3 regions of the Geobacillus sp. E263 genome follow, and region 2 is predicted to be linked to each of the others. Evidence: riboswitches for the same ligand, from Rfam matches in the RefSeq annotation. Region 2 holds a riboswitch; each other region holds the start of a gene.
What was found. Region 2 has a riboswitch for thiamine pyrophosphate ahead of thiC (phosphomethylpyrimidine synthase ThiC). Riboswitches for the same ligand answer to the same signal wherever they lie in the genome.

Region 1 (3,279 bases), 230 kb from region 2:
TCGAGCACTGTTGTATCGCTGTTAATGAGCGGTTTAATCGCCGCTCGGTTTTGTCTTTGGTCGAAGAAAAATCCCGTCTTTTGCCCGTTTTCAATGTCGACGATATATTTGACGCCGTTTTCTTCAATCAGCACTTCCGTTTCCGACTGGCCATACCAAAAGCCTTTTTCTTGCTCTAGCCCTTCTAGCTCGCGGACATACACGTCATTGCGCAAATAAATCGCTTTTGGCTTAAATACTTCAAGCAAACCACGCAAAATCCAGTCTTTCCGTTTTTCCATCCCGAGGGAAAGAATCTGAACGACAAGCACGTCTTCGTATTTATCGACGATCAGCCCCGGTAAAAAGTCAGCTTCACCGTAAATAGCGCGGCATGAGCGAACGCCGGGAATCATTCGCTCACGATACTCCCATGCTTTGCGGATTCGGTCGACAAAAAATTGTTCATTTAGCTCTTCATCAGGATTTTGCGTCAAAACGCGCACAATGATTTGCGATTTCGGGTTAATATAGCCCTTTGCCAAAAAGTAGCGTTGATGATTATATACGTCCACAAAATCGCCTGGTTCAAAGTCTCCTTCAATATAATCGACTTCGCTTTGGAAAATCCATGGATGTCCTTGTTCCAGACGTTTTTTTCGCTTTCGTTTTAAAAATACGTTTGCCACGTTCTCCACTCCATTATGATATAGTCGTTTGCTTTTTCTATGATACAGAATTGCGGACAAAGACGCAACGCAGGCAAGTTTGTCGACATTTGGCAGGACTATTTTCTTCTAAACAGAATAACGATAAGCATAGATGAAAAGAAAAGAGGGATTGTGATGATTATCGCAACGACGGACTATGTACCAGGAAAACAAATAAAAGAGTATATCGGATTTGTACAAGGAAATACGGTACAGTCAAAACATATCGGCAAAGACATTATGGCTGGTCTGAAAACGATTGTCGGCGGAGAAATCAAGGCGTATACCGAAATGATGGACGAAGCGAGAAAAATTGCGATTGGACGCATGATAAACGAGGCGAAACGCCAAGGAGCAAATGCGGTAATCGGCGTAAGAGTCGCTACAGCGGCAATTATGGCGAATACGTCGGAAATCTTGGCATACGGTACAGCAGTCATCGTGGAATAGTAAAAAAAGGGTTGACAATGATATTTACCGTGATATGATAAATTTAAACAAGGGAAAATTTTTTATATTGGACGCAATCCACTAGGGGGGCCTTTAGAAAGGCTGAGATCAAAGTGTGCCTTTGAGACCCTTAGAACCTGATCTGGGTAATACCAGCGTAGGGAAGTGGAGTGGCGCAGTCGTGGGTTTTTCTGTGTTTTTTCGACGACTATGTGTGCAACACCACTTTCTTTACGCATCGTAAAGGAAGTGGTGTTTATTTTTTATAAAAAGAGGGGGAGAGATAAAGATGTCATTTGCGATGGAATTGCGGAAAAAGGCCGATCCGATCTGGCAGGCAAGCTTTCGCCATCCTTTTGTGAGAGAGTTAGGGGAAGGAACGCTAGACCTTACTCGTTTTCGCTATTATGTGATGCAAGATGAGTATTATTTGCACCATTTTGCGAGAGTTCAAGCAATTGGAGCGGCGAAGTCTCCAGATTTGAAGACAACCGCGCGCATGGCGTATCACGCCCAAAGCACATGTGAAGCGGAATTATCTTTGCATGAAACGTTTGCCGAGCTGCTTGGGATCACGGAAGAAGAAAAAGCGTCATTTATTCCGGCGCCGACCGCATACGCGTATACGTCGCATATGTACCGGGCTGCGTATGAAGGGCATTTAGGTGATGTGATTGCGGCGATTTTGCCGTGCTACTGGCTTTATTATGAGATTGGTGAGCGGCTAAAGGACTGCAAGCCGAAAGAGCCGATCTATCAGAAATGGATTGGAACATATAGCTCCGAATGGTTTCGCAGCTTAGTAGAAGAACAAATCGCCCGTTTGGATGCGATTGCGGAAGCAGTCACCGAATCCGATCGCAAACGGATGGAACAGCATTTTCTTATTAGCAGTGAATATGAATACGAATTTTGGGAGATGGCATATCGCTTAGAAACATGGCCATCAGCAAGAAAGGAGATCAAAGAACATGTCAGCAACAACTAAAGGATTGAAGCTTGTTGATATTTTAACGACAATCGTGATTTCTGTCGTTTTTGGGATCATTTATAAAATTTGGGGACCTTTCTACTACTTTGTCAAGCCATTTGGTTTCCATATCGATCAGTTGATTTACGGCATGTGGTTTATCGCCGCATCGGTGGCATATTTGCTGATCCGCAAGCCAGGTGTTGCGCTGTTAGCGGAAATTGCTGCTTCTTCTGGAGAATTTATTATGGGCTCAGAGTGGGGGCTAGAGGTGCTTATTTACGGAGTCGTTCAAGGGCTTTTGGCGGAAGTGGTGTTTGCCGCGTTCCGTTATAAACGGTTTGACGCATTGGTCGTGTCGTTAGGGGCGATTGGTGCGACGATTGGCTCGCTTGTGATGGATTTTTATAAAGGGTATATTGAATCGCTGGCTCCTTGGAACTTGGCATTATTCCTTATTGCCCGTTTTATTGGCGCAGTGGTGATTGCCGGTGTTTTTGCCGTTTCTTTAGTAAAAGCGTTAGAAAAAACTGGTGTGACGCAAATGTTGCGCCCGGCTTCGAAAGAAGATTACGATGCGCTTGATCGTTAAAAAAGGTGGCGTGTGAACCGATGAAACCGATAGCATCTGTTGAACGGCTGCGCTTGAAATTTCCTGGAAAAGATACATTGTTATTTAAAGATTTATCGATCACGTTTTACGAAGGAGAAAAAGTGTTGTTGCTCGGTCCATCCGGATGCGGAAAATCAACATTGTTGCAAGTGCTGTCGGGCTTGATTCCGCATTCGATCGATATTCCGATGAAAGCAGAGCGAGTGCAGCTTCCCAATAATTGGGGCTACGTCTTCCAAGATCCCGATTCGCAATTTTGCATGCCGTTTGTCGATGAAGAAATCGCCTTTGCGCTCGAAAATATCGGTGTGCCGCGCGAAGAGATGAAAGAGCGGATCGAGAAGCTGCTAGAGACAGTTGGTCTTTTTGTAGAGCCGCATACCGATATTCATACACTATCGGGAGGAATGAAGCAACGGCTCGCCCTTGCTTCCGTATTGGCGTTAGATCCAGATGTACTGTTTTTGGATGAACCAACGGCAATGATTGATGAAGAAGGAACGGAAGCGATTTGGCGGACGGTGAAACAAATTGCCCATGATAAAACGGTCATCATT
Region 2 (3,279 bases):
AAGTGTTGCAGCTAGTGTCTCATTGCTTGCAGCAAAGTCTTGATTTTATTAAGCTGTGTCAACAAATAAAAACGGAAAGCAAAGCAGTGAGCAAAAATCCAACGGCAAAAGTAGTGCTGAACCATATTATTCGTGAGTCAGAATATTTTATTGGCATTGCTCAATTGTTGTTATACGGAAAATAAGGAAAATGCCTATTCGTTTCGGATAGGCATTTTATGTGTTTGAAAAAGAGCAGAGTAAGTAGTAATGAAAAAGGGTAACGGTTTGTTTTATGTTTTGTAATATACTAGAAATATAAAAAGGAAAAGGGTTCGCCGTTGTGGCGGATGAAGTTCGCAAATTGGCGGAACAGTCTGCTCAATCCGCACAGCAAATTTCGCAGCTGATCGGCTATATCCAAGAAGAAACGGAAAAAGCGATCGAATCGATGGGAACCGTAGTTAGCGAAGTATCGCAAGGGCTTGATGTTGTGCAAACGGCTGGACAGTCGTTTGAACAAATCCGCCAATCCATCGGCGAAGTCAATGCCCAAATCGAACAAGTATCCACAGCGATCGAGCAAATGACAGAAAACGTGCAACGGGTGGCCGCTTCCATTGGACATATGACGGAGATTGTGGAACAAACTTCTTCTGGATCAGCGAATGTTTCGGCGGCAACACAAGAACAAATGGCATCGATGGAGGAAATTGCTTCATCGGCATCATCATTAAGCAAAATGGTGGAAAATATGCAAACAATGTTAAAACGATTTACCGTGTAAAAAAGTGTATTTACATGGTTATATAAATATGTTAATATTAAGAAAAATTAAATAAATTTGTCGCTTATCTACTAGGGGAGTCCAATAGCTTGGACTGAGAAAAGAACGCGCTTAAGTTCTTTGACCCTTTGAACCTGATCTGGGTTATACCAGCGTAGGGAAGTAGATAGCGGGAGTGTATGCGTTTGCTGCGTACGTTTCGCTATTTGCATTCCATCGGGTTCCGAAAAGGACCCGATTTTTTATTTCCGCATATGGTCTCCTATCTTGCCCCGCGTTTTGGTGTAACTTCAGGTCCTAACCATTATTTTAAGGAGGTGTAGACCTGGTTGCTAAAATCGCTGTCGTGTACTGACCGATGGAAGAAATGGTGCATGACAGGAGCCGCCGCTGACAGCGAACCACGGGTTGTCTTTCACAGCCGGTGAGACATTAGGATTCCCTTCCTGATGGAACTCAGGTGTTTCCTGAGCGGCAAGCTGTTTGGCTGGTTCCATCGCGATGAGTCGATTTTTATAGATTTTAGTAACTAGGAGGAGTTACATGCAAAACATCAAATCTTTCATGCAATTTCCTGCGAGTAAAAAGGTGTATGTCGAAGGTTCAAGACCGGATATTCGTGTTCCGATGAGAGAAATTACGTTAAGTCCAACAAAGACAGAAACAGGAATCATCGAAAATGAACCTGTTCGTGTTTATGACACAAGCGGTCCTTACACCGATCCTGATTTTCAGCCGGACATTCAAAAAGGATTGCCGCCGCTAAGAAAACGCTGGATTTTAGAAAGAGGGGACGTTGAAGAATACGAGGGGCGTCCAGTGAAACCGGAAGATAACGGATTCCGTAATGGGAAGCAATCAGAGATTATTCTGCCTTTTGCGCGAAAACCGCTGCGCGCAAAAAAAGGAAAAACCGTTACGCAAATGCATTACGCAAAACGAGGGATTATTACGCCGGAGATGGAATTTGTTGCAATTCGCGAAAATATAGATCCGGAAATCGTGCGTCAAGAAGTTGCCGCAGGCAGAGCGATTATTCCTTCGAATATTAACCATCCGGAAAGTGAACCGATGATTATTGGGAGTCGTTTTCATGTAAAAATTAACGCGAATATTGGCAATTCCGCAGTCACATCATCCATTGAAGAAGAAGTCGAAAAAATGCTTTGGGCGGTGCGCTGGGGAGCAGACACGATTATGGACTTATCGACAGGAAAACATATTCATGCGACAAGGGAGTATATTATTCGCAACTCCCCTGTGCCTGTCGGGACGGTTCCGATTTATCAAGCGCTTGAAAAAGTGAATGGCGTCGTGGAAGACTTAACGTGGGAAATTTACCGTGATACGCTCATCGAACAAGCGGAACAAGGGGTGGACTATTTTACGATTCACGCGGGGGTGCTGCTTCGTTACATACCGATGACGGTAAACCGAACGACTGGCATTGTTTCACGCGGCGGCTCGATTATGGCGCAATGGTGTTTAGCCCACCATGAAGAAAACTTCTTATACACGCATTTTGAAGAAATATGCGAGATTTTGAAAACGTACGATATTGCAGTATCGCTTGGAGACGGGCTGCGTCCAGGCTCGATTGCCGATGCGAATGACGAAGCACAGTTTGCTGAATTGGAGACGCTCGGAGAATTAACAGAAATCGCGTGGAAACATGATGTGCAAGTGATGATCGAAGGACCAGGGCATGTGCCGATGCATAAAATTAAAGAAAATGTCGATAAGCAAATCGAAATTTGCAAAGGTGCGCCATTTTACACATTAGGACCGCTTACGACCGATATCGCGCCGGGATATGACCACATTACATCCGCGATTGGAGCGGCGATCATTGGCGCGTACGGAACGGCGATGCTTTGTTACGTGACGCCGAAAGAGCATTTAGGGCTGCCGAATAAAGATGATGTGCGCGAAGGAGTGATCGCTTATAAAATCGCAGCACACGCGGCCGATTTAGCAAAAGGGCACCCGGGAGCGCAACGGCGGGATGACGCGTTATCAAAAGCGCGCTTTGAGTTTCGTTGGAACGATCAGTTCAACCTTTCGCTTGATCCAGATCGAGCTCGGGAATATCATGATGAAACATTGCCGGCGGAAGGGGCGAAAGTCGCGCATTTTTGTTCAATGTGCGGACCGAAGTTTTGCTCGATGAAAATTTCACATGAGCTGCAAAAAACGGTGAGGGAAGAAGGGATGAAACAAAAAGCGAAGGAGTTTGTCGAAAATGGCTCATCTCTCTATCGATAATGTTCAAGAGTTGCAAAAGGAAATTGCCGAACTGAAGGAGAAAATTCTTAAATTGGAACAGCAAATTGCCCATATCCGAAAAAATTGTCAGCATTCGTTTTGCGAGACGTCGTTCATGCGAAAATGTGTCAAATGTCATTATATAGACTCCCATGACAAAAAAATTTCGTCACCATCGGAAGGATGAAAACAACCTTCTGTCGAATGGTCTCCTTGCAGCTGGGGTCATGAGGTCGTTGTATCTATGG
Region 3 (3,279 bases), 1.6 Mb from region 2:
TTTTATGGCAGCAAGGCCATTCATGGAAAAAGGCATGTTTTGCAGCGCTTGCCGCTCAGTTAGTCGTTCTCACTGCTTTTAACGAGGAAATTGCGCATCGCAATAAGCCGTCGTTTCGCGAGTTTTATGCGGAAAAGCAATTCAAAGAAATAAAAGAGCACATCGGACTGCCGGTTCACAAATATCGTGTCGCCAGCATCGGCATTCATCCGGCGATTGCGCAATATAACGGATTTTACACGCTCGATACGTACAACAATTTTTATCCGCTCTCTTATAAACATCAGTTCCGCCAAATCATTGCCAACGAACTCGCAAAAAACAAAAAGCTGCGCGAGTACTTCGATGAATGGGGCGGACGCTGCTATATTTTTGTCGATGAGCTGGGCAAACATTATATGTTTAAAAAGAATTCCAAGCGAACGATTAAACATTTAGAGCTCAATACCGATGTGTTTTATCAAATGGGCGGCCGTTATATTTTCTCGGCATTGCCGATTGAAAACGCAAAACAAAATCAGCTGACGCTTGAAAAAGTGTTTCATTCCAAAGAATCGGCATGGACGATTTATTTGTACAAGGTGATACCGTAAGGAGGGGTTAACATGAACGAACCAATGCTTACGATTGTTGTGCCGTGTTATAACGAAGAGGAAGTATTGCCGGAAACGATTCGCCAGCTCCGCAATCTTCGGGAGGAGCTGATTGCCGAGCGCCTTGTTTCTCCTGAAAGCACGTTATTATTTGTCGATGACGGAAGCGGCGATGTGACATGGGACATTATTTATAAAGCAAGCTTGCGTTATCCGGAAGTAAAAGGAGTGAAACTTGCGCGCAATGCGGGGCATCAAAACGCGCTGTTAGCGGGGCTGTTTGCTGCGAAAACGCGTTCTGATTGCATCGTTTCGATCGATGCGGATTTGCAAGATGATATTTCCGTCATTCGCGATTTTGTCCAAAAGTTTCATGAAGGATATGAAATTGTGTATGGGGTGCGCAATAAGCGCGATACGGATACGTTTTTTAAACGCCATACTGCTCAATGGTTTTATAAACTGATGAGAGCAATGGGAGTCGATCTCGTTTATAACCATGCCGATTATCGGTTAATGAGCCGGCGGGCGGTAGAGGAACTCGAACGGTTCGAGGAAGTGAATTTGTTTTTGCGCGGAATTGTGCCGCTGCTAGGGTTTCGCTCCACAACCATCTATTATGATCGGAAAGAGCGGTTTGCAGGAAAAACGAAGTATCCGCTCAAAAAAATGATCGCGTTTGCCCTTGATGGGATCACTTCGTTTAGTATTACGCCGATTCGCATTATTTCGCTCATTGGGTTTGTTTCCTTTTTCGTCAGCTTATTGTTTGGAGTATATTTTCTTCTTTTAAAATTTACCGGCCATACGCAAACAGGCTGGACATCGCTCATTACATCCATTTGGTTTCTCGGCGGCTTGCAGCTTATTGCGTTTGGGTTGATCGGAGAATATATTGGGAAAATTTATAAAGAAACAAAACGGCGCCCCCGATACATTGTCGATCTTGATTTATTTAATTTGCCGATGCCGCAGCCGTGGCACCAATCTCCTTCACTAAGTGAAGGATCAACGATGCCGGAAATTTCAAAACACCGTTCATAATGTGATATTTTTACTTGCAATATGTGAAAAGAAGGAGTAGACTCTTTTGTGAAAAACTATATATTGTTTTGCGGGAGCTTGCGGAAGCAGGCTGAGAGTACGGCTAATTCCGCCGTTGACCGTTCGAACCTGTTTGGGTAATGCCAGCGCAGGGAAAGTGACTGTGGGATCCGTATACACTTTGCTTGCGCGCAAAGTGTTTTTTTATTTCGCAAAAAGGGAGAGGATGGGAAATGAACAACCAGGAAGCGATAAACGCATTGCAAATGGTTAGACAAGCCAATCCGCTTGTACATAACATTACGAATGTTGTTGTAACGAATTTTACGGCAAACGGACTGCTTGCGTTAGGTGCTTCACCGGTCATGGCGTATGCGAAAGAGGAAGTTGCGGATATGGCAAAAATTGCGGGGGCGCTTGTCTTAAATATCGGAACATTAAATCCAACAGAAGTGGAAGCGATGATCATTGCCGGAAAAGCGGCAAACGAAGCTGGCGTTCCTGTTATTTTCGATCCGGTTGGCGCCGGGGCGACGCCGTATCGCACGGAGACGGCGCGAAACATTGCGAGCGCGGTCCAACTGTCTGTCATTCGCGGCAATGCGGCGGAAATCGCGAATACTATCGGCGAATCGTGGACCATTAAAGGCGTTGATGCGGGAGAAGGCAGCGGGGATGTCGTATCGCTTGCGAAAAAAGCGGCTGAGCAGCTGAAAACAGTAGTCGCCATTACAGGAAAAGAGGATGTTGTAACAGATGGAAATACGACGTATATCATTCGTAACGGACACCCGTTGTTAACGAAAGTGACCGGAACTGGCTGCTTATTGACATCTGTTATTGGCGCATTTGCGGCTGTAGAGCGGGATGTGCTAAAAGCGGCGGCGGCGGCGCTTGTCATCTATGGAGTTGCCGCGGAAATCGCTGCGAAAAATGCAGGAGACGAAGGACCGGGCAGCTTTCAAATCGCCTTTTTGGACGCGCTTTTCCGCGTAGGAGCGGATGAGATCAGCCGATACGGCCGCATTGAACAAGGAGAATGAAGGGAGAGGAAATAATGGTATATAAAGCGTTAACAATAGCCGGTTCTGACAGCGGCGGCGGTGCTGGGATTCAAGCGGATTTAAAGACGTTTCAAGAATTGCGTGTATTTGGGATGTCCGCATTAACAGCGGTAACGGCGCAAAATACACTCGGTGTCCAAGGAGTGTATCCATTGCCGCCGGAAGCGGTCGCACAACAAATTGAATCCGTCGGAACCGATTTAGGAGCGGATGCGGTAAAAACGGGGATGCTGTTTAGTGCAGAAATTATTGAAGTGGTTGCTTCGAAAGTAAAGCAATTTGGTTGGGACCGTCTCATCGTCGACCCGGTCATGATTGCCAAAGGCGGCGCTCCGCTATTGCAAGAAGAGGCAGTAAGCGCATTAAAAACGCATTTGCTTCCGATTTCGATGGTGGTTACTCCGAACATTCCGGAAGCGGAAGCATTAACCGGCCAGACGATTCGAACGATTGAGGACCGTAAGGAGGCGGCGAAACGTCTGCATGAACTAGGAGTGAAATACGTTGTGATCAAAGGCGGACATGACGATGATGGAGAAGAAACGGTCGATGTATTATATGACGGAAGTGAATTTTTC

Region 1: linked by a shared signal. The riboswitch ahead of tenA (thiaminase II) and the one ahead of thiC (phosphomethylpyrimidine synthase ThiC) in region 2 are both predicted to bind thiamine pyrophosphate.
Region 3: linked by a shared signal. The riboswitch ahead of thiM (hydroxyethylthiazole kinase) and the one ahead of thiC (phosphomethylpyrimidine synthase ThiC) in region 2 are both predicted to bind thiamine pyrophosphate.

What each region holds. Positions count from the first base shown of each region.
Region 1 covers NZ_CP041632.1:2,807,184-2,810,462, reverse strand. The annotation lists gene FNL97_RS14390 (class I SAM-dependent rRNA methyltransferase) at 1-668, opposite strand, end outside; gene FNL97_RS14385 (YbjQ family protein) at 825-1,139, shown strand; TPP riboswitch at 1,213-1,320, shown strand; gene tenA (thiaminase II) at 1,429-2,127, shown strand; gene FNL97_RS14375 (ECF transporter S component) at 2,111-2,701, shown strand; gene FNL97_RS14370 (ABC transporter ATP-binding protein) at 2,722-3,279, shown strand, end outside.
Region 2 covers NZ_CP041632.1:3,032,347-3,035,625, reverse strand. The annotation lists gene FNL97_RS15600 (DUF2935 domain-containing protein) at 1-185, shown strand, start outside; partial or broken gene FNL97_RS15595 (methyl-accepting chemotaxis protein) at 302-766, shown strand; TPP riboswitch at 830-944, shown strand; gene thiC (phosphomethylpyrimidine synthase ThiC) at 1,310-3,031, shown strand.
Region 3 covers NZ_CP041632.1:1,476,833-1,480,111, forward strand. The annotation lists gene FNL97_RS07680 (DUF6044 family protein) at 1-593, shown strand, start outside; gene FNL97_RS07685 (glycosyltransferase family 2 protein) at 606-1,637, shown strand; TPP riboswitch at 1,698-1,809, shown strand; gene thiM (hydroxyethylthiazole kinase) at 1,871-2,680, shown strand; gene thiD (bifunctional hydroxymethylpyrimidine kinase/phosphomethylpyrimidine kinase) at 2,695-3,279, shown strand, end outside.